3 regions of the Micromonospora fiedleri genome follow, and region 3 is predicted to be linked to each of the others. Evidence: predicted binding sites of a transcription regulator. Region 3 holds the regulator's gene; each other region holds the start of a gene.

Region 1 (7,703 bases), on a different contig from region 3:
GATCACAAGACGTGTGAGCCGAGAGCGGTCGGGGTACCGGGGGCTCAAGGCCGGGAACGGTGCCCTGCGCGGCCCGCCGCCCGGACAGCCGGCCAACAAGCATCTCGCGGTGCCGCGCGAGAGGAGGGGTGCTGATGTCGAACGTACGTAGACTGCCCGGACCCATCGTCGACCTCTGGGACTGGCAGCGCCTCGGTGCCTGCCGGGGCCGCGACAGCGCACAGTTCTTCCACCCGGACGGCGAGCGGGGCTCGTCGCGGCTGCGCCGCGAATCGGGTGCCAAGGCCGTCTGCCGCGCCTGCCCGGTACGGGCCGAGTGCGCCGCGCACGCCCTGACCGTGCGGGAGCCGTACGGGGTCTGGGGCGGCTTCAGCGAATCCGAGCGGCTGCGGCTGCTCGCGGTCGGCTGGGAGGATCTCGCCGACCGCCGACAGACCCGGGTGGACGTCGCCCGCCTGGAGGCCCGGCTGGGCAGCAGCCACCGGTCGACCGTCCCCACCCAACGCAACGTCGCCTGACCCACCCATAAACCACCGCTGCCGCGCCCTGCACAAAGGGCGCGGCAGCGTGCTGTCCGGCTCGACCCCGAGGTCGCCTGGCGGGAGGTACCGGCAGCTGACAGCCGTCACGCGGTACGGCGGGTGCTCCGGGGGAGCGGCGCACCCGCCGTACCGTGTCGCGGACGACTCAGAAGCCCGGGCCGTGCTGGTGGCTGTGACCGTGGCCGTGGCCGTGACCAGCTGCGGCGGCCTCCGGCTCCTTGGGCTTCTCCACCACGAGGCTCTCGGTGGTGAGCAGCAGGCCGGCGATGGACGCGGCGTTGGTGACCGCGTTACGGGTCACCTTCACCGGGTCGATGATGCCGGACGCGGCCAGGTCCACGTAGTCGCCGATGGCGGCGTCGAGGCCGTGGCCCCACTTGCCCTCGGTGACCTTCTGCACCACGACGTACCCGTCGTGCCCGGCGTTCTGGGCGATCCAGCGCAGCGGCTCGACCAGCGCCTTGCGCACGATCGACACGCCGACCTTCTCGTCACCGGTGAAGCCGAGGTCGTCGTCGAGCACCGACAGGATCTGGGCCAGGGCGGCGCCACCGCCGGGCACCGTACCCTCCTCGACCGCGGCCTTGGTCGCGGCGATGGCGTCCTCGATGCGGTGCTTGCGCTCCTTCATCTCGACCTCGGTGGCCGCGCCGACCTTGACCACGGCGATGCCACCGGAGAGCTTGGCCAGCCGCTCGGCCAGCTTCTCCCGGTCCCAGTCGGAGTCCGAAGCCTCGATCTCCTTGCGGATCTGAGCGACCCGGTCGGCGACCTCGCTGGCCTGGCCACCACCGTCGACGATGGTGGTGTTCTCCTTGTCGACCACGATGCGCCGGGCGGTGCCGAGCACCTCCAGGCCGACCTGGTCAAGCTTGTAGCCCAGCTCGGGCGCGACCAGCTCGGCACCGGTCAGGATCGCCATGTCCTGGAGCATCGCCTTGCGGCGGTCACCGAAGCCGGGCGCCTTGACCGCGCAGACCTTGAGGGTCTTGCGGATCGAGTTGACCACCAGGGTGGACAGCGCCTGACCCTCGACGTCCTCGGCGATGATCAGCAGCGGCTTGTTGTCCTGGAGGACCTTCTCCAGCAGCGGCAGCAGCTCCTCGATCGCCGAGATCTTCTGCGTGGTGATCAGGATGTACGCGTCCTCCAGGACCGACTCCTGCGCCTCCACGTCGGTGACGAAGTTCGGCGAGATGAAGCCCTTGTCGAACTGGAGGCCCTCGGTGACGTCCAGTTCGGTCTGCAGCGCAGAGCCCTCCTCGACGGTGATCACACCGTCGCGGCCGACCCGCTCCATCGCCTCGGCGATCAGCTCACCGATGGTGGAGTCCTGCGCCGAGATCGTCGCCACGTGCGCGACGGACTTCTTGTCGGAGACCTCGACGGCCTTGCCGAGCAGCGCCTCGGAGACCTTGGCCGCGGCGGCGTCGATGCCCCGCTTGAGACCCGCCGGGTTGGCGCCCGCGGTCACGTTGCGCAGGCCCTCGCGGACCATCGCCTGGGCCAGCACGGTCGCGGTGGTGGTCCCGTCGCCGGCGACGTCGTTGGTCTTGGTCGCCACCTCCTTGACCAGCTGCGCGCCGAGGTTCTCGTACGGGTTGGTGAGCTCGATCTCCTTGGCGATGGTCACACCATCGTTGGTGATCGTCGGCGCACCGAATTTCTTGTCCAGGACGACGTTGCGCCCGCGCGGCCCGAGCGTGACCTTGACCGCGTTCGCGAGCGCGTTGACACCGTGCTCCAGCTGGTGCCGGGCGTCATCCGAGAAGCTCAGGATCTTCGCCATGTATGTCCCTTCGAAGCGACGTTGCCCCGGCCCGGCGAGCCGGACCGGGGCAACGACACTGATCGGTTGCTTACTTCTCGATGATCGCGAGGACGTCGCGGGCGGAGAGCACCAGGTACTCCTCGCCGGCGTACTTGACCTCGGTGCCGCCGTACTTCGAGTAGAGGACGGTGTCCCCGACCTTGACGTCCATCGGGATCCGGTCACCGTCGTCGTCGAAACGACCCGGGCCGACAGCGAGGACGGTGCCCTCCTGCGGCTTCTCCTTGGCGGTGTCGGGAATCACGATGCCCGACGCAGTGGTGGTCTCAGCCTCGTTCGCCTGGACCAGGATCCGGTCCTCGAGCGGCTTGATCGCAACCTTGGTCGCGGTAGTCACGGGCATACCCTCCTGGGGTACTGGTTTCGTTGCTGGCCGGCGTGCCGACCAACGTCAATTTGCCACATGCCACCGGGCGGGGCCGTCGTCGCGGGTGCCGGTCCGCCTGGCGTTCAACTCCCGGGCACGAGGGCCCGAGCGTTGGCACCCTCAGGGTGAGAGTGCTAATCGCAGGTTATTCCTCGGCTAGCACTCCGTCAAGGAGAGTGCCAACGCTCCCCCTTCGTGTCGCCACCTTTCCGACACCCGCGCCAGCCCTTCTCCACTCCCGCGCCAGGGGTTACCGCAACATGCCGGCCCTGTCTTCCGCCCGGCCGCCCGATTCCCTACGTTGCGGCACGAAGACATCACGGAGGGAGACGGCATGGTCGACGTACCAACCCTGGGGTTTCTCCGCGATCAGCTGCGCCGGGCCCGCAAGACCCGCGGGCTCAGCCAGGAGGACCTGAGCAGGATGATCAACTACGCGCCGTCGTCGATCAGCGCGATCGAGACCGGGCAGAACCAGCTCAGCGCCGACTACCTGGCCCGGTTCGACAAGGTGTTGGAGACCGGTGGCCTCTTCGTCGGGATGCTGGAGCTGATCCGCCTGCACGCCGAGCCGGACTGGTTCCGACCATGGGGCGAGATCGAGCGGGAGGCCGTCTCGCTGCGCTGGTACGACCCGGCGGTGGTGCCGGGTCTGCTCCAGACCGAGGCGTACGCGCGAGCGATGCTGCGTGCCGGGCCGCCGCTGACCAACGAGCAGGTCGAGAAGCGGGTGCTGGCCCGGATGGCCCGGCAGCAGGTCCTCAGTCGCGACGAGCCGCCGCAGCTCATCGCGATCCTGGACGAGCTGGCGCTGCGTCGGCAGGTCGGCGACCGGGCGACCATGGTCGAGCAATGTGAGCACCTGCGTGCCCTTGCCGACCGGCCATTCGTCCAGGTGCGGATCATTCCGGCCGCGACTCCCTGGTACATCGGGCTTCATGGTCCCTTCGTGCTGGCCCGGCTCGCTGACGGCACCAAGGTGGCCCACCTGGACAACCAACTGCGCGGGCACACCGTGGACAGCCCGAACGACCTTGCCGCCCTGGGGCGGCGCTGGGAGACTGTGGCTGGTGAGGCGCTGCCGCGCCGGCAGACCGCCCGCCTGATCGAGGAAGTGGCGAAGTCATGGACCTGACCCGTGCCACCTGGCGCAAGTCCTCCCGCAGCAACGCCAACGGCGGTGCCTGTGTCGAGGTCGCCGACAACCTGCCCGACCTGGTCGCCGTACGCGACAGCAAGGACCCGACCGGCCCGGCGCTCGCCTTCACCCCCGCCAGTTGGCGCGCCTTCATCACCTCCCACCATCCCGCCCGATCCCGGGCGTCAGGCGCATGATCGACACCGTTACGCCGAAGTAGCGGTAATCCACGCGCAGGAACACCGCCATTCCGGCGTAACCGTGTCGATCACACCTGGCCGGGCGGATGGGGTGGTCGGTGGGTCGGGACAATGGGTGGGTGGATCTGGAGCAGCTTGCGGCGTTGCGTACGCCCGAGGGGTCGGGCGCGCTCGCGGCGGCGGCCCGGGTGGCGGGCGGTGACCCGCTGGCCGCGGCGGCGGCGCTGCGCTCGGCCGGGATCCCCGCCGGGTTGGCGGCGGCGGCGCTGACTCAGGCGGAGTTGCGCCGCCGGGCGGCGGGCAAGTTCGGGCCGGCGGCGAGCGGCATGTTCTTCACCCGGCCCGGCCTGGAACAGGCGACCCGAGGGGTGGTCGCGCGACGCCGTGCGCACCGGCTGCGCAAGGCCGGGGTGACCAGCCTGGCCGACCTGGGGTGCGGGTTGGGGGCCGACGCGCTCGCCGCCGCCCAGGCCGGCATCCGGGTGTACGGCGTGGAGGCCGACCCGTTCACCGCCGCGTTGGCCGAGGCGAACGCGCAGGCAGCCGGGCTGGCCGAGCTTTTCACCGTCGAGTGCGGGGACGCGACGGCGTTCGACGTGACCCGGGTCGAGGCGGTCTTCTGCGACCCGGCCCGCCGCCGGGCCGGGACCGGACGCCGCATCTTCGACCCGAACTCGTACTCGCCGCCGTGGGACTTCGTCACCGGGCTCGCGCAACGGGTGCCCCGGACGGTGGTGAAGGTCGCCCCCGGTCTCGACCACGCTCTCATTCCCGCTGGCGCCGAGGCCGAGTGGGTAAGCGTCGACGGCAACCTGGTCGAGGCGGCGCTCTGGTGCGGCCCGCTCGCCGAAACCCCCCGCCGCGCAACCGTACTGAAGGACGGGCCGGTCGACGCCGCCGACGGGCACCCTGCTCACCCCGTCGAGAACCAACTCGTCGGCTCGGGGCGGCAGGAGGCACCGGTCGGGCCGGTACGCCGCTTCGTGTACGACCCGGACCCGGCGGTGGTCCGCGCCCACCTGATCGCCGAACTCGCCGCCGACCTGGATGCCTCGCTGGCCGACCCGAGCATCGCCTACCTCTACGCCGACGCGCCGACGCCGACGCCGTACGCCCGCTGCCTGGAGGTGACCGACGTGCTGCCGTTCTCGCTGAAGCGACTGCGGGCGTTGCTGCGGGAGCGCCGGGTCGGCCGGGTGGAGATCCTCAAGCGTGGCTCGGCGCTGGAACCCGAACGGCTCCGGCACGACCTGCGCCTGACCGGCGACCAGCCGGCGAGCCTGGTGCTGACCCGGGTCGCCGCCGCCCCGACGGTGCTGGTCTGCCAGCCGGTCACCTGAACCCCACCACCCGCCTGCCGAAGCAGGACCAAAGCCCACCCGCCGAGCAGGACCAAAGCAGGGTCAAAGCTGGGCCGGAGCAGGGCCGACGCAGGAAGCCGCTGGCCTCCAGACCGGGAGCGCAGCTAGGTTGGCGCACATGACGGGACGGGGTACGCCGGCGATGGTGCTGCTGACGAAGCACCGCATCACCCATCGCACCCATCCCTACGATGTCGCGGCGGACTCGCCGAACTACGGCGCGTTGGTCGCCGCCGCGATCGGCGTACCGCCCGGACGGGTCTTCAAGACCCTGATCGCCGAGGTGGACGGCGCCCTCACCGTGGCGATCGTGCCGGTGACCGGCGAGCTGGACCTCAAGGCGCTGGCCGCGGCGGTCGGTGGCAAGCGGGCCACGCTTGCCGAACGTGGTGCGGCCGAACGCGCCACCGGCTACGTACGCGGCGGCATCAGCCCGTTGGGGCAGCGTAAGCGGCTGCCCACGGTGCTCGACGACTCCGCCCTGGAGCACGACACGGTGTACGTGTCGGCGGGCCGGCGCGGTCTTCAGGTCGAACTGGCCCCGGCCGATCTGGTCGCCCTCACCGACGCCCGGACCGCACCCCTCGCCACCGGCTGACCTCGGTCATCACCGTTGCGCCGCAACGGTGGGATCCCGGCGTGCGGGTCAGCCACGAAACCCGTGCCCGTTGGGGCCAAGGTTCGCCGGGGGCGTGAACCCTCTGCCGTCTGCCACGTCCGCCGATGTGGGCGTCTGACCAGGCATTTCAGCTGGCCGATGCCACCGCGGTGACACGAGCGCTTCATGGGCGTTGCCGAATTGTTACTGCCGACAACAAATTAGCGACCACCGCGCCCTTGTGTCGGCGCCCGGCAGCGGAATACGTTGCCGGGCACAACAAAAGAACACCATCGACACACCGACACCTTCCCACTCTCGAAAGGACCCTGCACATGCGCAAGGGCTTCCTCGCCATCGGCGCTGTGGGCGTGCTCGCCCTCGGCAGCCTGACGGCCTGCGGCGACGATTCCGGCGACCAGGCCGGCGGCGGCTCCGGCAAGACCCCGAAGATCGGCGTGATCCTGCCGGACAGCAGCTCCTCGGTCCGCTGGGAGAGCGCGGACCGCAGGTTCCTCAAGGAGGCGTTCGACGCGGCCGGTGTCCTGTCGGACATCCAGAACGCGCAGGGCGACAAGAACGCCTTCCAGACCATCGCCGACCAGATGATCACCAACGGCGTCACCGTGCTGATGATCGTCAACCTGGACTCCGGCACCGGCAAGGCCGTCCTGGACAAGGCCAAGTCGCAGGGTGTCGCCACCATCGACTACGACCGCCTGACCCTCGGCGGCTCGGCGCAGTACTACGTCAGCTTCGACAACGTGGCCGTCGGCAAGCTGCAGGGCGAGGGCCTGGTCAAGTGCCTCACCGACGCGAAGGTGGAGAAGCCGGCGATCGCCTACCTCAACGGCTCGCCGACCGACAACAACGCCACCCTGTTCAAGGAGGGCTACGACTCGGTCCTCAAGCCGAAGTTCGACTCCGGCGAGTACACCAAGGCCGCCGACGACTCCGTGCCGGACTGGGACAACACCCAGGCCGCGACCATCTTCGAGCAGCAGCTCACCAAGACCGGCGGCAAGATCGACGGCGTGCTCTCCGCGAACGACGGCCTCGGCAACGCCGCCATCTCGGTGCTGAAGAAGAACAACCTCAACGGCAAGGTCCCGGTGACCGGGCAGGACGCCGACCCGCAGGCGCTGCAGAACATCCTCGCCGGTGACCAGTGCATGACCGTTTACAAGGCGGTCAAGAAGGAGGCGGACGCCGCCGCCGAGTTGGCCATCGCGCTGGCCAAGGGCGAGCGCAAGGAGACCGGTCAGACGGTCCGGGACCCGGAGGGCAACCGTGACGTGCCCGCCGTCCTGCTCACCCCCGCGGCGATCTACAAGGAGAACGTCAAGGACGTCATCGCCGACGGCTACGTGACCAAGGAGCAGGTCTGCACCGGCGACTACGCCAAGCTCTGCACCGACGCGGGCATCAGCTGACCTGTCCCCCGCCAGAGTGACGCCGCCCGGTACGGCAACCCCGTACCGGGCGGCGTCGCTGGACGGGCCCCGATCTCCCTCCGTGGAATAAGGAGAACCCCGTGTCCGCGAACCCACTGCTGGAGCTACGCGGGATCGACAAGAGTTTCGGTCCCGTCCAGGTGCTGCGCGACGTCGCCTTCGCCGCCTACCCGGGCGAGGTCACCGCCCTCGTCGGTGACAACGGCGCCGGC
Region 2 (7,703 bases), on a different contig from region 3:
CCAACCTCACCGGCGGGGTCTTCGTGAACCAGTCGGCGGCGTTCTCCGACTTCCACGGCAGTGGGGCGAACGCGGCGGCCAATGCGGCGTTGACGGACGGGGCGTACGTGGCGAACCGGTTCCGGATCGTGCAGAGTCGTCGGCACTCGTCGTAGGTCGTAGTGGTTGCGGTGGGGGTTCCGGGGCAGCCCGACCCGCTCCGGGCGGTCAGGCTTGATCCCTGCGCGGGTCGGGCTGCCCCGGAACCCCTGCCGGTTGGGCTGTGTCCGGCGGTGCCGGGTGCCGGGTGGCGGGTGGCGGGCGCTGAGTGCTGGGGCTGGGCTGGTGTGGCGGGGGCTCGGCTGGTGAGGACTGGGCTCGCCGGGGGGTCAGGCGGGGCGGCGCATTTGGAGTTCGCGGAGGGTGGGGATGGTGGGGTGCGGGACGCGTAGGCCGGTGTCGACGAAGCCCAGTCGCTGGTACGCCCGGTAGGCGCGGTCGTTGCCGACCACCACTTCGAGCATCAGGTCGTCGCGCCGTTCGGCTCGGGACCAGGCTGCCACCGCCGCCACCAGGTCCGCGAGCAGGCCGGTGCCGCGCCACATCGGGGTCACGTAGACCGCGTAGATCAGGGTGACCCCGCGCTCGGTGGGGTGGGCGACGCCGCCTATGTGGCCGACCAGGCGACCGCCCGGATCGGCGACGAACTGGGCATTTGTGGGGCCGGCCGAGGTCTGACGGATCCGGGCCGCGTACTCCGTGTGCGGGCGGGCGGCGGCCTCGGCGAGCGTCTCCAGGAAGGCCAGCGGCGCGTCGGCGAGCATCTCCAGACGCAGCGCGCGCATCCGGGCGGCGTCCGTGGGGCGGACCCGCCGTACCTCGGCCCGCAGGGGGGGCCTCATCGCCCGGAGCGCTGATCATGTCGCATACCTATCACAATGACGAGCGACGATGTCGCTGGTCAGAATATGTCCGATTTGTGGTCGTGCGCCGCCGTCACGCCTCGTGTACCGTGCGATTTCGGTCACCCTATTCCGTGGTCGTCGATGACTGCCGAAGACGGTGAGTTTCGGGCCGTCCGGCGTGCCGCCGGCCCGGCCCGGAGGTAGTGGAACGCCGCGCAGAGTGAGGACAACACCGTGGCACAGGGCACCGTGAAGTGGTTCAACGCCGAAAAGGGCTACGGCTTCATCGCCGTCGACGGCGGGCAGGACGTGTTCGTCCACTTCTCCGCGATCGAGATGGACGGCTACAAGGCGCTGGACGACGGCCAGCGGGTGGAGTTCGAGATCGCCCAGGGTCAGAAGGGCCCCCAGGCCGAGCGGGTACGCGTCATCGCCTGAGTGCGTTCCACCCACGCCGGCAGACCGCCGGTACGGGTGGCGTGGTCGCGGCCGGAGGGGGGCTGCGGTGCGGATACCTCACAAGGGAAGATCGTGAGCCGGAACCAGCTGTCGCTGAGGAGGGTTCATGTCCGACCAGCCACCCCCGGCAGGTCCACCGCATTCGTCACCAGATGAATCGGCCCCGTCCGTCGGTGCTTCCAGCTGGCAGCCCACCGACCCGACGGCACCTGCCTCGCCGCAACGAGACCCGGCCACCGCCGGCCCGCCGTCCCCTCCGCCGCAGGGGTACGGCCCGGCCCCAACGACCCCGCCGGGTGAATACGGCCCGCCCGCTGCCGCACCGCCAGCCGGGCACGGCCAGCCGCCACCCGGGCACGGCCAGCCCCCGGTCGGATACGGCCAGCCAGCCGGCGGGTACGGCCCGCCTGCTGCCCCGCCGCCGGGCGGGTACGGTCCGCCGCCGGGCGGGGTGCCGGGTGGTCCGCCGCCCTGGGCTGGATATCCCCCCTATCCCGGCCAGCCGGTCGGCCATCCTCAACAGTCGGCGCCGGTCTATCCCGGCCAGCCCTTCCACGGCTGGTACGACCCGGCGGCGTACGGGTTCGATCCCGCCGATGCCCTGGTCACTCCGCCGGGTGCGGGTCTCAATGGTTGGTTCAGCCGCTGCTGGGGTGCGGTGCGCCGGGGCTGGAGCCTGCTGCTGCCGATCGTCGTGCTGACCCAGGTGCTGCCGGCGGCGGCGCTGTCGGTGCTCGGGCTGATCTTCGACCCGTCGGCCCGGTGGGAGGCCGAACTCGCCGCCGACTCTGCGGCCCTGCCCGCCAACTTCGGTGTCGACCTGGCGAAGTGGATGGGAGTGCTGGTCGCCGGGAGTCTGATCTTCGGTCTGGTGCAGTGCGTCGGCTGGGCCGCCGGCACGTGGGTGATCGCCCGGCAGGCGGCCGGTGCGCAGGTCAGCCTCGGGGGCGCATTCGGCTACGGCATGCGCCGGGCGTTCGGCCTCTGGGGCTGGACGCTGCTGCTCACCCTGATCGTGCTCCTCGGTTTCTGCCTCTGTTTCCTGCCCGGCGTCTACGCGGGCTTCGCGCTGGCCATGGCCGGCCCGGTCTACCTCTTCGAACGCCGCGACCCGATCGGCCGCTCGCACCGGATGCTGCGCGACCGGCTGGGGCTGCTGCTCGGCCGGGTGGCGTTGACGGTCGGGGTGGTGATCGGCATCGGGTTCGTCGCCGGCCTGGTGGAGGGGTTGGTGCTCGTGCCGTTCGGCACCGCGCCGCTCGAAGCCGTGGACACCGCCGTCGGCGCGGTCCTGGTGATCGTCGGGGCGGCGCTGGTGGGGCTGCCGGCACACCTCGCTCAGCTGGTCGGGCTGGTGGTCACGTACGCCGAACAGCGGGCTCACGAGGCCCCGGTGAACAGCGGGCAACTGGCTGCCGAACTCGGCTGAACCGGGCCATCGTGCTTGCACTCGGCAGGTGAGAGTGCTAAACAAGTCATTGGCACTCGCATAGCGTGAGTGCCAACTGGTCGGGACGGTGGGGCTGCGGCCGCGCTCGTGGCATAACCGCGGGTGAGGCACGTGGCCGGTCGTCGCGGGCTATCCGGCCCGGCCGAGGAGACGTCGTCGTCGCCAGGTGGCGACGTCCCAAGGTGCGTACACCAGACGGTTCATCCGGGGCACACACTCGGGTGGCCCGTGAGTGTCCAGGAGGACAACGCCGTATGGCCAAGATGATCGCGTTCGACGAAGAGGCGCGCCGCGGCCTCGAGCGGGGCATGAACCAGCTCGCCGACGCCGTGAAGGTGACCCTCGGCCCCAAGGGCCGCAACGTGGTGCTCGAGAAGAAGTGGGGTGCCCCCACCATCACCAACGATGGTGTGAGCATCGCCAAGGAGATCGAACTCGAGGACCCGTACGAGAAGATCGGCGCTGAGCTGGTCAAGGAGGTCGCCAAGAAGACCGACGACGTGGCCGGTGACGGCACGACGACGGCGACCGTCCTGGCCCAGGCTCTCGTTCGCGAGGGTCTGCGCAACGTGGCTGCCGGCGCCAACCCGATGGCCCTGAAGCGGGGCATCGAGGCTGCGGTCACGAGCGTCTCGGAGGAGCTGCTCAAGCTCGCCAAGGACGTCGAGACCAAGGAGCAGATCGCCTCCACCGCCTCCATCTCCGCCGGTGACAACACCGTCGGCGAGATCATCGCCGAGGCGATGGACAAGGTCGGCAAGGAAGGCGTCATCACCGTCGAGGAGAGCAACACCTTCGGGCTGGAGCTGGAGCTCACCGAGGGTATGCGCTTCGACAAGGGCTACATCTCGGCCTACTTCATGACCGACCCGGAGCGTATGGAGGCCGTCTTCGACGACCCGTACATCCTGATCGCGAACAGCAAGATCTCCTCGGTCAAGGACCTGCTCCCGATCCTGGAGAAGGTCATGCAGTCGGGCAAGCCGCTGCTGATCATTGCTGAGGACCTGGAGGGCGAGGCCCTGGCCACCCTGGTGGTCAACAAGGTCCGGGGCACCTTCAAGTCGGTCGCCGTCAAGGCGCCGGGCTTCGGTGACCGCCGCAAGGCCATGCTGACCGACATCGCCATCCTCACCGGTGGCCAGGTCATCAGCGAGGAGGTCGGCCTCAAGCTGGACGCCGTCGGCCTCGACATGCTGGGCCGCGCCCGCAAGGTCGTGGTGACCAAGGACGAGACCACCATCGTCGACGGTGCCGGTGACGCCGAGCAGATCCAGGGCCGGGTGAACCAGATCCGGGCCGAGATCGACAAGAGCGACTCCGACTACGACCGGGAGAAGCTGCAGGAGCGCCTGGCCAAGCTGGCCGGCGGTGTTGCGGTGATCAAGGTCGGCGCGGCCACCGAGGTCGAGCTCAAGGAGCGCAAGCACCGCATCGAGGACGCGGTGCGCAACGCCAAGGCCGCCGTCGAGGAGGGCATCGTCCCGGGTGGTGGTGTCGCGCTGGTGCAGGCCGGCAAGACCGCCTTCGACAAGCTGGACCTGACCGGCGACGAGGCGACCGGCGCGCAGATCGTCAAGATCGCGCTGGACGCCCCGCTGCGGCAGATCGCCGTCAACGCCGGCCTTGAGGGCGGCGTCGTGGTCGAGCGGGTTCGCAACCTCGACGCGGGTCACGGCCTCAACGCCGCGACCGGCGAGTACGTCGACCTGCTGGCCGCCGGCATCATCGACCCGGCCAAGGTGACCCGTTCGGCGCTGCAGAACGCCTCGTCGATCGCCGCGCTGTTCCTCACCACCGAGGCCGTGGTGGCGGACAAGCCGGAGAAGACCCCGGCCGCCCCGGCTGGCCCGGGTGGCGGGGACATGGACTTCTGAGTCCAGTTCCAACCTGAAAGGGCGGGCCGCGTCAGCGGTCCGCCCTTTTCCTATCGGGGCAACTTCGCTATCGGGGCAACGGGCGCTGGTTGCGCCGCTTCTGCGCCCGGTCGTACGGCGGACGGTGTGGCACCGGCTCGTCCACCAGGATGAGTGGCTCCTCGGGTGCTTCGGTCGTCCCGGTCATCTCCGCCAGCTGCTCGGCGTCGCCGTAGTCCAGCCGGTTGATCGGCAGTGTGCCCGGCAGGTCGTGGACCGGGGCCCAGCCGGCAGGCAACGCCTCCGAGGCCTGATCGTCGTCCGTGGTCATGGCTGCCTCCTCTATACCGAACGGTAAGGGGCGTCGATGACCCGGGCGGGCGAACGGCGCTATCGGCGGCTATGCGCCTTTCGCCCGGTTATGCCGAGCCGAGGCTCTTGCGATACAGGAAGAACACCCGCTCGATCCGGGCTCCCGCACTGCGTGAGTAGAACGGCACCGGACCGACCCAGCCGATCTGCGCGGCCTCGATCCCGGCGGCCCGCTGGTCGGCCAGGCAGCGCCGCAGCAGGACGCCACCGATGCCGGATCCCTCGGCTGCGGGTGCCGTACCCATCGGCCCGAACCAGCTCGGCCGGGCCGAGCCGTAGGCGGCGAAGCCGAGCAGCCTGCCGTCGCGTTCGGCCAGGTGGCAGCCGGCGTCCGGGCGTCCGAGCGAGCCGGCCAACTCGGCGTCCCAGGAGCCGCCGAAGGTGGTGCGGGCGAAGGCGGCGAGCGCCGGCAGGTCGCCAGGTTCGGCACGGCGTACGGTCACCCCCTGCCCGGCGAGGCGGGTCTCGGCGGCCTCCGTGGAGCGCAGCGCCGGTGACCCGTCGGACGACAGGTCGGCCGTCATGTTCCAGGCCGTACGGTCCTGCGTGTAGCCCAGTGCGAGGGCCAGGCAGACCGCCGGGGTGTACCGGACGTCCACCCCGGGCCAGGCGTAGTGCGGCGGATTCCCGGCGAGCAGCACCTCGACCGCGCCGCCGATCCGGTGTCAGGCGCGCTCATGGTGAGATGCTGATGCCGCTTCGGACGCTCAACGGGTCGTCGACGCTGGACTTGGTGACCACCTGGATCACTCCGCAGCACAGGGCCACGACGAGGGCGGGCACGCCCAGCAGGACCAGCAGCGCCATGCCGCGCCACCGGGCAACCGACGGCGCCAGGGGAGCCCCGGGTGAATGACCGTGCATGAGCCTGCAAGATAGCAGTCCACGGACCTTTTGTGACCCCGTGGCGAGAGTTGCTCACATTGCGTGAGGTCAGCCGCGGGCGGCGCGTACGGCCGCGTACGCGTCTACCAGGCCGGCGCCGATCACGTTGCGGGTACCACCGCAGGCGTCGGTCCGCTCCGCCGAATCGGTACCGGTCGGCACGGCGGTGGCCGTGTCGCGCAGCAGTTGCCGGGTCCGATCGAGGTCGCCGATCAGCTCCGGATCGGCCGACCACATCAGCGCGACCACGCCCGCCACCTGCGGGGTGGCCATGGACGTGCCGTCGAGGGTGGCGTACCCGCCGCCGGGCATCGCGGAGAGCACGTCCGCTCCCGGGGCCATCAGGTCCGGTTTGGCCACCCCGCCGGGCGCCGGGCCCCGGGAGGAGAAGGCGGCGACCTGACGTCGCCGGTCCACCGCGCCGACAGTGAGCACGTCCGGGTACGGCGCGGGCGGGTCCTGTACCGAATCGCAGAGCGGTCCGCTGTTGCCGGCCGCCGCGACGACCAGGATCCCCGCCGCCTCCAGCGCGTCCGTGGCCGGTCGTAGCGCTCCCGGATCGCAGCCCTCGATCGGCGGGCAGCCCCACGAGTTGGTCAGGATCTCCGGTGCCCGGGCCGGCCGGCCGTCGGTGAACGGGTCACCGCCGGGTGGGAAGGGCGCCAGCATGAACTGGAGGCAGTCGAGGTAGGAGGCCGGATTGCCGAGATTGCGGTCGAGGTTGACGCAGCCCACCCAGTTCGCCCCCGGCGCGACGCCGATGCCGCCCCGGCCGACCGCGCTGCCCACCGTGTGGGTGCCGTGCCCGCTGCGGTCGGTCGGCGTACGGGTGCCGTTCCACGGATCGAACCAGGAATCGTCGCCGCCCCGGAAGTTCTCGACAAGCGTCGGATGCCGCCCGTCCACCCCGGAGTCGGAACTGCCCACGGTCACCCCGGCCCCGGTGACGCCCAGCTCGGACCAGACCCGGTCAGCGCCGATCATGGTGATGTTCCAGGGCGGGCCGTCCGGTGCCGGTGCGTCACCGACCGCCGGCGCGGCGGGCGCGGGCAACGGGCGCAACCGCTGGCTGATCAGCACCCGAGCCACCTCGGGCCGGCCGGACAGCCAGGCCCGTACCGCCGGCCCAGCGTCCACCTCGATCGCGTTGACCAGGTAGTACGGCCGGTGGTCCAGTCGCAGCCGGCGCAGGTCGCGACGCAGTTCGGCCTGGGTGCGCTCGGCGGTGGCGACCAGTCGCCGGTAGACCTGCTCGGCACGGGCGTCGCGGCCCGCCTTACCCGTACCGGCCGGCAGGTCGGCGAGATCCGCCTGTTCGCGCAGCAGCACGAAGAGCCGCTCGCCGTGCAGGCCGGGCTGACCGGCCCCGACACCGATCGCGCCGACCGCGACCAGCAGGACCAGCAGGACCAGCGTGGTCAGCCCGGCCAGTGCGGGGCGGGGCGGGCGCGCCGCCGGACGGGCCAGCAGCAGGCCGTACGCGATGGCCAGCACCAGCGCGACGACGAGCCCGGCACCGGTGGCGACCGCCACCCAGAACGGCACGTCCCGGGTGCTGGCGAGCAGCAGGCTGATCTCCTCCGGGTCGGTGAACGCCAGCGGACCGAACACGGTGAGCCCGACCAGCCAGGCGGTGGAGGTGCGGCCTGCGGTCCGGGGGTGTCGGCGGGTCAGCGCGTGCAGCGCGGCCAGCGCGAAGCCCACCGGTGGCAGCGCCACCAGCAGCGGCAACTGGGCACCGGACTGGCCGGTGCCGGCACCGACCAGCAGCAGCACCACCCCCGCGACCAGCCCACC
Region 3 (7,703 bases):
CGCGACGCCGGGTTCGACCACGTCAACCTGGATCTGATCTACGGGACGCCGGGGGAGCGGCCGGAGGACTTCGCCGCCTCGCTGGACCAGGTCGTGACGGCGGGCGTCGACCACGTCAGCGCGTACGCCCTGATCGTCGAGGACGGCACCCGGCTGGCCGCGCGGATGCGTCGCGGTGAGCTGCCGTACCCGGACGACGACGTCGCCGCGGACCGCTACCTGGCCGCCGAGGCCGCCCTCGACGCGGCCGGTTTCTCCTGGTACGAGGTGTCCAACTGGGCCCGTACGCCATCCGCCCGCTGTCGGCACAACCTGCTCTACTGGACCGGCGGCGACTGGTGGGGCCTCGGGCCGGGGGCGCACAGCCACGTCGGCGGGGTGCGCTGGTGGAACGTCAAACACCCCACGGCGTACGCCCAACGCCTGGCGGCCGGCCGGTCACCCGGCCTGGCCCGGGAGGTGCTGACCGCCGACGAGGCCCGGATGGAGGAGGTCATGCTCCGGCTGCGGCTGGCCGACGGCCTGCCGCTGGACGTCCTCGACGACGCCGGGCGCGCGGCTGCGGCGCGGGCGGTGGCCGACGGCCTGCTGGCCGCTCCCGCCCACGCGGCCGGCCGCGGGGTGCTGACCCTGCGCGGCCGGCTGCTCGCCGACGCCGTGGTGCGTGACCTGCTGCCCTAGCTGCCGATCAGCCCTTTATGAAGGAGTAGCTCATCGGGTACCGGTAGAGGACGCCTTCGTTGGCCTTGACCCCGCCGATGATGCCGAAGATCAACGGCACGAGCCAGACCAGCATCGGGACGAAGAACAGAATGCCGCAGGTGATCGCGGTGAGCACCCAGCTCAGCAGCCCGACGACCGCCCAGGTGAGCTGGAAGTTGAGGGCCGCGACGGCGTGCGCCCGGACGACCGGGGACTGCTGCCCGCGGGTCATGTTCGCGATCAGCGGCGCCACCCAGCCGAGCAGGCCACCACCGACGACCACGCCGAGCGGGCCGCCGAAGTGGGCGATCAGGGCCCACGTCTTGTCTTCGTTGGTGCCGTAGCCACCGCCGGGCGCGCCGTAGCCGCCGGTCGGGTAGCCGACACCGGGCGGCGGGTAACCGCCAGGCGGCGGATAACCACCCGGCGGTGGGTAGCCGGCCGACGGAGGCTGGTCACCGGGCGGCGGGTAGCCGCCGGGCGGGGGATATCCGCCCTGGCCAGACGATCCGGAAACGGGAGCCGTGGGATCGTCGCCGAAACTCGGGGGACGAGGTGGTTCAGTCATGGGGCTCACGGTAGGTGCCAGCGGCAATGGCGCACCATAGCGACACCGGCGAGTGTCAAGTCTCCGATCGGACTGCGGACAACTCCGTTTTCTTGATCATCGCGCTGCCGGGGGCCTCGACGTAGACTGGCACTCGCTACAGTCGAGTGCCAGGGCGTCCGCCGGAGGTGGGTGACGCTCGACACTGACCTGCGACAGGAGGTGGGAGATGGGTCTCGACGACCGCAAGCTCGCCGTACTGCGGGCGATTGTCGAGGACTACGTCGCCACCCAGGAGCCGGTCGGCAGCAAGGCCCTGGTCGAGCGGCACCAGCTCGGTGTCTCGCCGGCCACCGTCAGAAACGACATGGCCGTGCTGGAGGAAGAGGGCTACATCCGGCAGCCGCACACCAGCGCCGGTCGAGTGCCCACCGACCGCGGCTACCGGCTCTTCGTCGACCGGTTGAGCCGGGTCAAGCCGCTCAGCCCGGCCGAACGCCGGGCGATCGAGCGATTCCTGGCCGGCGCGGTCGACCTCGACGACGTGGTGCACCGCACCGTCCGGCTGCTGGCACAGCTGACCCGGCAGGTCGCCGTGGTGCAGTACCCCAGCCTGGCCCGGTCCCGCGTACGGCATCTGGAGCTGGTGCCGATCTCCACCACCCGGCTGATGCTTGTGGTGATAGCCGACACCGGGCGGGTCGAGCAGCGGCTGGTCGAGCTGCCCGCCCCGATCTACGCCGACGACGTGCTGGATCTGCGCCGGACGGTCAACGAGAAGCTGGTCGGCATCCAGTTGTCGGAGACCCCACCGCTGGTGCAGGCCCTCATCGACGAGTGCGTCCCGCACCTGCGTCCCGCCATGACCACCCTGTCCACTGTGTTGCTGGAGACACTTGTCGAGCGGCACGAGGAGCGGATCGCGCTGGCCGGCACCGCCAACCTCGCCCGCGGCGGTCTACTGGACTTCCAGGGTTCCCTACGGCCGATCCTCGAAGCCCTCGAGGAGGAGGTCGTGCTGCTCAAACTCATCGGCGAGGTGGAGCCGAGCACGCTACGGGTACGCATCGGTGACGAGAACGAGATCGACAACCTGCGGGCGGCCTCCGTGGTCAGCACCGGCTACGGCCCGGGCGCGACCATCGTCGGGGGGATGGGCGTGCTGGGGCCGACCCGGATGGACTACCCCGGGACCATCGCCACGGTGAGGGCCGTGGCACGCTACGTGGGCGAGCTGCTGGCCCAGAACTGATCAGTCAGGGCCGACGGTGGGCTGCCGCCGCCGACCGGCGTAACGCGAGACGAACACGAGGACACGGAACGCAGTGGCCAGGGACTACTACGGCATTCTCGGCGTCAGCCGGGGCGCCTCCGATGACGAGATCAAGCGCGCGTACCGCAAGCTCGCGCGGCAATTCCACCCGGACGTGAATCCGGATCCGGAGGCACAGGAGAAGTTCAAGGACATCAACGCCGCGTACGAGGTCCTCTCGGACGATCGGAAACGGCAGATCGTCGACCTCGGTGGCGACCCGTTGGCCCCGGGCGGTGGCGGTGCCGGTGGCCCGGGCGGGCCCGGCGGCGCCGGTCCGTTCGTCGGCTTCCAGGACATCATGGACGCCTTCTTCGGCGGGGCCACCGGTGCCGGCCGGGGACCGCGACCGCGTACCCGACCGGGTGCCGACGCGATCCTGCGGCTGGAACTGGACCTCCAGGAGACCGCCTTCGGGGTGGAGGCGCCGATCACCGTGGACACCGCGGTGCTCTGCACCACCTGCTCCGGTGCGGGTACCGCCGCCGGCACCCACCTGGCGACCTGCGAGGCGTGCGGTGGCCGGGGCGAGGTGCAGTCGGTGCAGCGCACCTTCCTCGGTCAGGTGGTCTCCGCCCGGCCGTGCACCGTCTGCCAGGGCTACGGCACCACCATCCCGCAACCCTGCCCGACCTGCGCCGGTGACGGCCGGGTCCGGACCCGCCGGTCGCTGACCGTCAAGATCCCGGCCGGGGTCGAGGACGGCATGCGGATTCGGCTGGCCCAGCAGGGCGAGGTCGGCCCGGGCGGTGGCACCGCCGGTGACCTCTACGTCGAGATCCACGAGCGCCCGCACGACGTCTTCTCCCGCAAGGGCGACGACCTGCACTGCCGGGTGACCGTGCCGATGACGGCCGCGGCGCTCGGCACCCGGCTGACCATCAAGACGCTCGACAGCGAGGAGCCGGTCGACGTCAAGGCGGGCACGCAACCCGGCAGCACGCTGCGGCTGCGGGCCCGGGGCGTACCCCATCTGCGGGGCACCGGTCGTGGTGACCTCTACGTCCACCTCGACGTGCGTACCCCGACGAAGCTCGACGCCGACCAGGAGCGGATGCTGCGCGACTTCGCCAAGACCCGCGGCGAGGAGGTCGCCGAGCTGACCAAGCAGGGCGGCTTCTTCTCCCGGATGCGCGACGCCTTCAACGGTCACGGCTGACCGGTCCGTCTCGTGTCCGCTCCGCTGTTCCTGGTCGAGTCGCTGCCCACCGCCGACACGATGGTGCTCGACGGCCCCGAGGGGCACCACGCCGCCACCGTGCAACGGCTACGGGTCGGCGAGGAACTGCTGCTCGGCGACGGCCGGGGCGGCACGGCCGCCGCCGTGGTCAGCGCCGTCGGCCGGGGCACCCTCGACATCGAGATCACCAGCCGGGGGTACGTCGACGCGGCGAATCCCCGGCTGGTGGTGGTGCAGGGCATCGCCAAGGGCGACCGGGGTGAACTGGCCGTACAGGCGATGACCGAAGCGGGCGTGGACGAGATCGTCCCCTGGGCGGCCGGCCGGTCGGTCGCGCAGTGGCGAGGGGACCGGGGCGTACGGGCCCGGGACAAGTGGGTGGCCACGGCCCGCGAGGCGGCGAAACAGGCCCGCCGGGCGTGGCTGCCCGTGGTGGCGGGCGCACCGGACGAGCCCACCGCATCGGTGGCCCGACGCATCTCCGGCGCCGCCGCCGGCTACGTCCTGCACGAGGAGGCGACCGACCGGCTCACCACCGTCGAGTTGCCCGACCAGGGCGAGATCGTGCTGGTGGTCGGCCCCGAGGGCGGCATCACCCCGGCCGAACTGGCAACCTTCCAGCAGGCCGGCGCACACCCGGTCCGTCTCGGACCCTCGGTGCTGCGTACCTCCACCGCCGGCGTGGCCGCCCTGGCCGTCCTCGCCACCCGCCTCCTGCGCTGGTAGTGCCATCCGCCGGGTCTCCCGGCTTCCTGGCCGCTCGACTGCCCGGGATCTTTTGCGACCGCCCTGCCCCCGTCGCCAGCCGCCCCGTCCCCTGCCGCCCGCTGCTGGCCGCGTGGCCTCTATGGCTCCTTCCGCGTCACCCGAAGGTCTCTGCCTGGCGCCCTTTGCTCTGCTTCAGCGGACGCAATGGTTTTCGCCGCTGGCTGTTGCGTTGGTTGAAGCAGAGCAAAGGGCACCGGAAGGGCACTGGAAGCCGCACCATCGCCATCACCGGGAAGTCGTCGGAGACCGACTGATCGGTGCGGGATGGCGATGGGCTTCGGTGGTCTGCATGCCGGGGACGGTCGTAGCCGTCCACCAGCCTGGTGGTCTTCTGCGTCAGGTGCGCAGGTAGGAGGCGCCGTTGAGGTCGATGATGGTGCCGGAGGCCCATTCCGCCTCGGGGCTGGCCAGCCAGTGCACGGCGGCGGCGATCTCCTCGGGGCGGGCCACCCGGTCGAACGGGCTCTGTGCCCGGATGGCGTCGCCGCGCGGGGCCTTCAGGTGCTCGTTGGTCATGTCCGTCTCGACGAAGCCGGGCGCGACCGTGGCCACCGCGATGCCGTACGGCGCCAGGGCCACCGCCAACGACTGGGCCATCGCGTTGAGACCGGCCTTGCTCGCGCCGTACGCCGGATTGGTCGGCTCGCCGCGGAACGCGCCGCGCGAGGAGACGTTGACGATTCGCCCACCTCGCGTGCGCATGTGCTGAGCGGCGCACCAGGCGGCGTTGGCCGCCCCGAACAGGTTGGTGTCGCAGACCTCGCGCCAGCGTTGCCGCCACTGCTCGTAGCCGCTGCCGAAGACGGGATGCGGGGGATCGGCCGGCCCGAACACGCCGGCGTTGTTGACGAGCACGTCGAGGCCGTCGAGGCGGTCGGCGGCCTCGTCGACCATCGCCCGTACCGCGTCGGGGTCCGCGAGGTCGGCGCGGACCACCACGTGGCCGTTGCCCGGGAGTTCGGCCCGCAACTGCTCGGCCAGGTCGGCCGAGTCGCGGTGGTGGATCGCCACCCGGTCGCCGGAGGCGGCGAACGCCTGCACCACCGCCCGCCCGATGCCACGTGAACCGCCCGTGACCAGCACTGCCCGTCCTGCCATGGGCGACATCCTGCCGTACCGCGCGGCGGCCTCGACGAGGGGCTGCTCCACCTGAGGCGTCGAGCACGCGCTCTTCCTTAGACTGCCCGGGTGAGTACTGACTGTCTGTTCTGCCGGATCGTCGCCGGGGAGATCCCGGCCACCGTGGTCCGCGAGACCCCCACCACGCTCGCCTTCCGGGACATCGACCCGAAGGCGCCGGTGCACGTGCTGGTCATCCCCAAGGAGCACTACGCCGACGTGGCCACCCTCGGCCAGGGTGACCCGGCGCTGGCCGGTGAGGTGCTCGCCTCGGCCGCCGCGGTGGCCGAGGACGAGGGGCTGCTCGGCGACGGTTTCCGGCTGATGTTCAACACCGGCCCGTACGGTGGCCAGGAGGTCTTCCACGTGCACGCGCACGTGCTGGGTGGTGCGCCGCTCGGACCGATGCTGGCCCGGAGCATGGCGTGAGTTCGGCCGCCGGCCGTACCGCAGCCGCCCAGCACCTCGAACGGCTGGTGCGGCAGGTCCAGGCGCAGGCTCGGGTGCCGGCGGTCTCGGCCGCCGTGCACCGGGCCGACCGGGCGCTGTGGACGTGCACGGTCGGCGGCACCGGCAACGACACCGCGCTGGACGAACATACCCGGTTCCGGATCGGGTCGGTGACCAAGACCTTCACCGCCGTACTGGTCATGCAGTGTCGCGACGACGGGCTGCTCGACCTCGACGATCGGTTGGACCGGCACCTCGACCTGCCGGCGCACGGCGAGCTGACCGTACGCCGGTTGCTGTCGCACACCGCGGGCCTGCAACGCGAGCCGTACGGCGACGTCTGGGACACGCTTCAGGCGCCCGACGCCGACCGGCTCGTCGCCGAGCTGGACCGGGCCGAGCGGGTGTTGCCGCCCGGCCGCCGGTTCCACTACTCCAACCTCGGCATGGCGCTGCTCGGCCGGCTGGTCGGGCAGGTACGCGCAAGCACCTGGGCCGAGGTGCTGACCGAGCGGGTGCTGACTCCGCTCGGACTGACCAGCACCACGGTTTCGCCCGGCCCCCGGGCGGCCACCGGTTACCTGGTCGACGCGTACTCCGACGAGGCGCATCCGGAGCCACCGACCGACTTCGGCGCCGTCGGTCCGGCCGCCCAGCTCTGGAGCACGGCCACCGACATGGCGCGCTGGGCGGCCTTCCTGGCCGACCCGGCGGCGATGGACGCGACCGGCCGGGTGCTCAGCCCGACCACCTGTGCGGAGATGCGCTGGCCGGTCACGGTCACCGACGAGGCGCTCTGGAACGCCGGTTTCGGCCTCGGCCTGATCCTGGTGCCGCAGGGCGACCGGGTGGTGCACGTCGGGCACGACGGTGCCATGCCCGGATTCCTGGCCGGGGCGTACGGCCGTCGGGGCGGCGAGGGCACACCGGCCGCCTTCGGGGCTGCCGTGCTGGGCTCCTCGGGCACCTCGGCGGAGCTGCTGGAGCTGCCGCACCGGCTGCTCGCCGCCGCCGCCGAGCACGACCCGGCCGAGATCACCCCGTGGCGACCCGGCGACCCGGCCCCCGCCCATCTGCGTGGGCTGCTCGGCCGCTGGTGGGGCGAGGGTTTCCAGTACGTGTTCAGTTGGCGGGACGAGACCCTGCAGGCCCGGGGCGCGGACGATCCGCCGGGCAAGCCGCCGGCGGTCTTCGCGCCGCTGCCGGACCGGCCGGACGTGTTCCGTACGGTCTCCGGGCGGGAGGTCGGCGAGTTGCTCCGACTGACCCGCGACGGCGACGGGGTGGTGGTCCGGATGCACTGGGCGACCTACCGGTTCACCCGGCACCAGGAGGCCTTCGACGGGTACGACTTCCGGGCCTGACCGCCCGGACCGCTGCGCCTTTTGTGCCGGTTCGTCCGCTCGTGTACGCCTGTGTCGTACCGGCGGAATTGGGCAGCGTGTCCGCGCGGGCGACCCGATACGATGGAGGTAACGTCAGCACGCCGTGGCGCCAGGCCCGGCACCGAGATCGAGAGCAGGTGGCGCAGGGCCTCGCGGCCCGACCTATGACCGGCACCCCACCTCCCGGCCCACCCCGGGTGCAGACCAGGATCACCGTCCCCGACTCGAAGATCATGGTGA

Evidence for each region. Region 3 encodes HrcA, which represses chaperone genes, less so after heat shock. Its sites were predicted from a motif close to GGTTNGCACNCTCNNNNNGAGNGTGCNAACC; they were not measured.
Region 1: groES (co-chaperone GroES) is a predicted target of HrcA. The motif match lies at 2,850-2,880, and genes of this name have one in related genera.
Region 2: groL (chaperonin GroEL) is a predicted target of HrcA. The motif match lies at 2,820-2,850, and genes of this name have one in related genera.

The regions. Positions count from the first base shown of each region.
Region 1 covers NZ_JAETXL010000005.1:486,059-493,761, forward strand. Annotated here, with positions in the region: gene JMF97_RS16320 (WhiB family transcriptional regulator) at 135-518, shown strand; gene groL (chaperonin GroEL) at 688-2,331, opposite strand; gene groES (co-chaperone GroES) at 2,402-2,710, opposite strand; gene JMF97_RS16335 (helix-turn-helix domain-containing protein) at 3,075-3,875, shown strand; gene JMF97_RS16340 (DUF397 domain-containing protein) at 3,866-4,075, shown strand; gene JMF97_RS16345 (THUMP-like domain-containing protein) at 4,198-5,418, shown strand; gene ybaK (Cys-tRNA(Pro) deacylase) at 5,558-6,037, shown strand; gene JMF97_RS16355 (sugar ABC transporter substrate-binding protein) at 6,373-7,470, shown strand; gene JMF97_RS16360 (ATP-binding cassette domain-containing protein) at 7,572-7,703, shown strand, end outside.
Region 2 covers NZ_JAETXL010000007.1:179,471-187,173, reverse strand. Annotated here, with positions in the region: gene paaN (phenylacetic acid degradation protein PaaN) at 1-155, shown strand, start outside; gene JMF97_RS20655 (GNAT family N-acetyltransferase) at 369-881, opposite strand; gene JMF97_RS20650 (cold-shock protein) at 1,119-1,322, shown strand; gene JMF97_RS20645 (hypothetical protein) at 1,795-2,772, shown strand; gene groL (chaperonin GroEL) at 3,048-4,670, shown strand; gene JMF97_RS20635 (hypothetical protein) at 4,738-4,980, opposite strand; partial or broken gene JMF97_RS20630 (GNAT family N-acetyltransferase) at 5,069-5,674, opposite strand; gene JMF97_RS31810 (hypothetical protein) at 5,697-5,828, opposite strand; gene JMF97_RS20625 (S8 family serine peptidase) at 5,955-7,703, opposite strand, start outside.
Region 3 covers NZ_JAETXL010000002.1:787,045-794,747, reverse strand. Annotated here, with positions in the region: gene hemW (radical SAM family heme chaperone HemW) at 1-681, shown strand, start outside; gene JMF97_RS31745 (DUF4870 domain-containing protein) at 689-1,270, opposite strand; gene hrcA (heat-inducible transcriptional repressor HrcA) at 1,479-2,501, shown strand; gene dnaJ (molecular chaperone DnaJ) at 2,575-3,720, shown strand; gene JMF97_RS07585 (16S rRNA (uracil(1498)-N(3))-methyltransferase) at 3,733-4,467, shown strand; gene JMF97_RS07580 (SDR family NAD(P)-dependent oxidoreductase) at 4,846-5,607, opposite strand; gene JMF97_RS07575 (histidine triad nucleotide-binding protein) at 5,698-6,057, shown strand; gene JMF97_RS07570 (serine hydrolase domain-containing protein) at 6,054-7,442, shown strand; partial or broken gene JMF97_RS31130 (PhoH family protein) at 7,628-7,703, shown strand, end outside.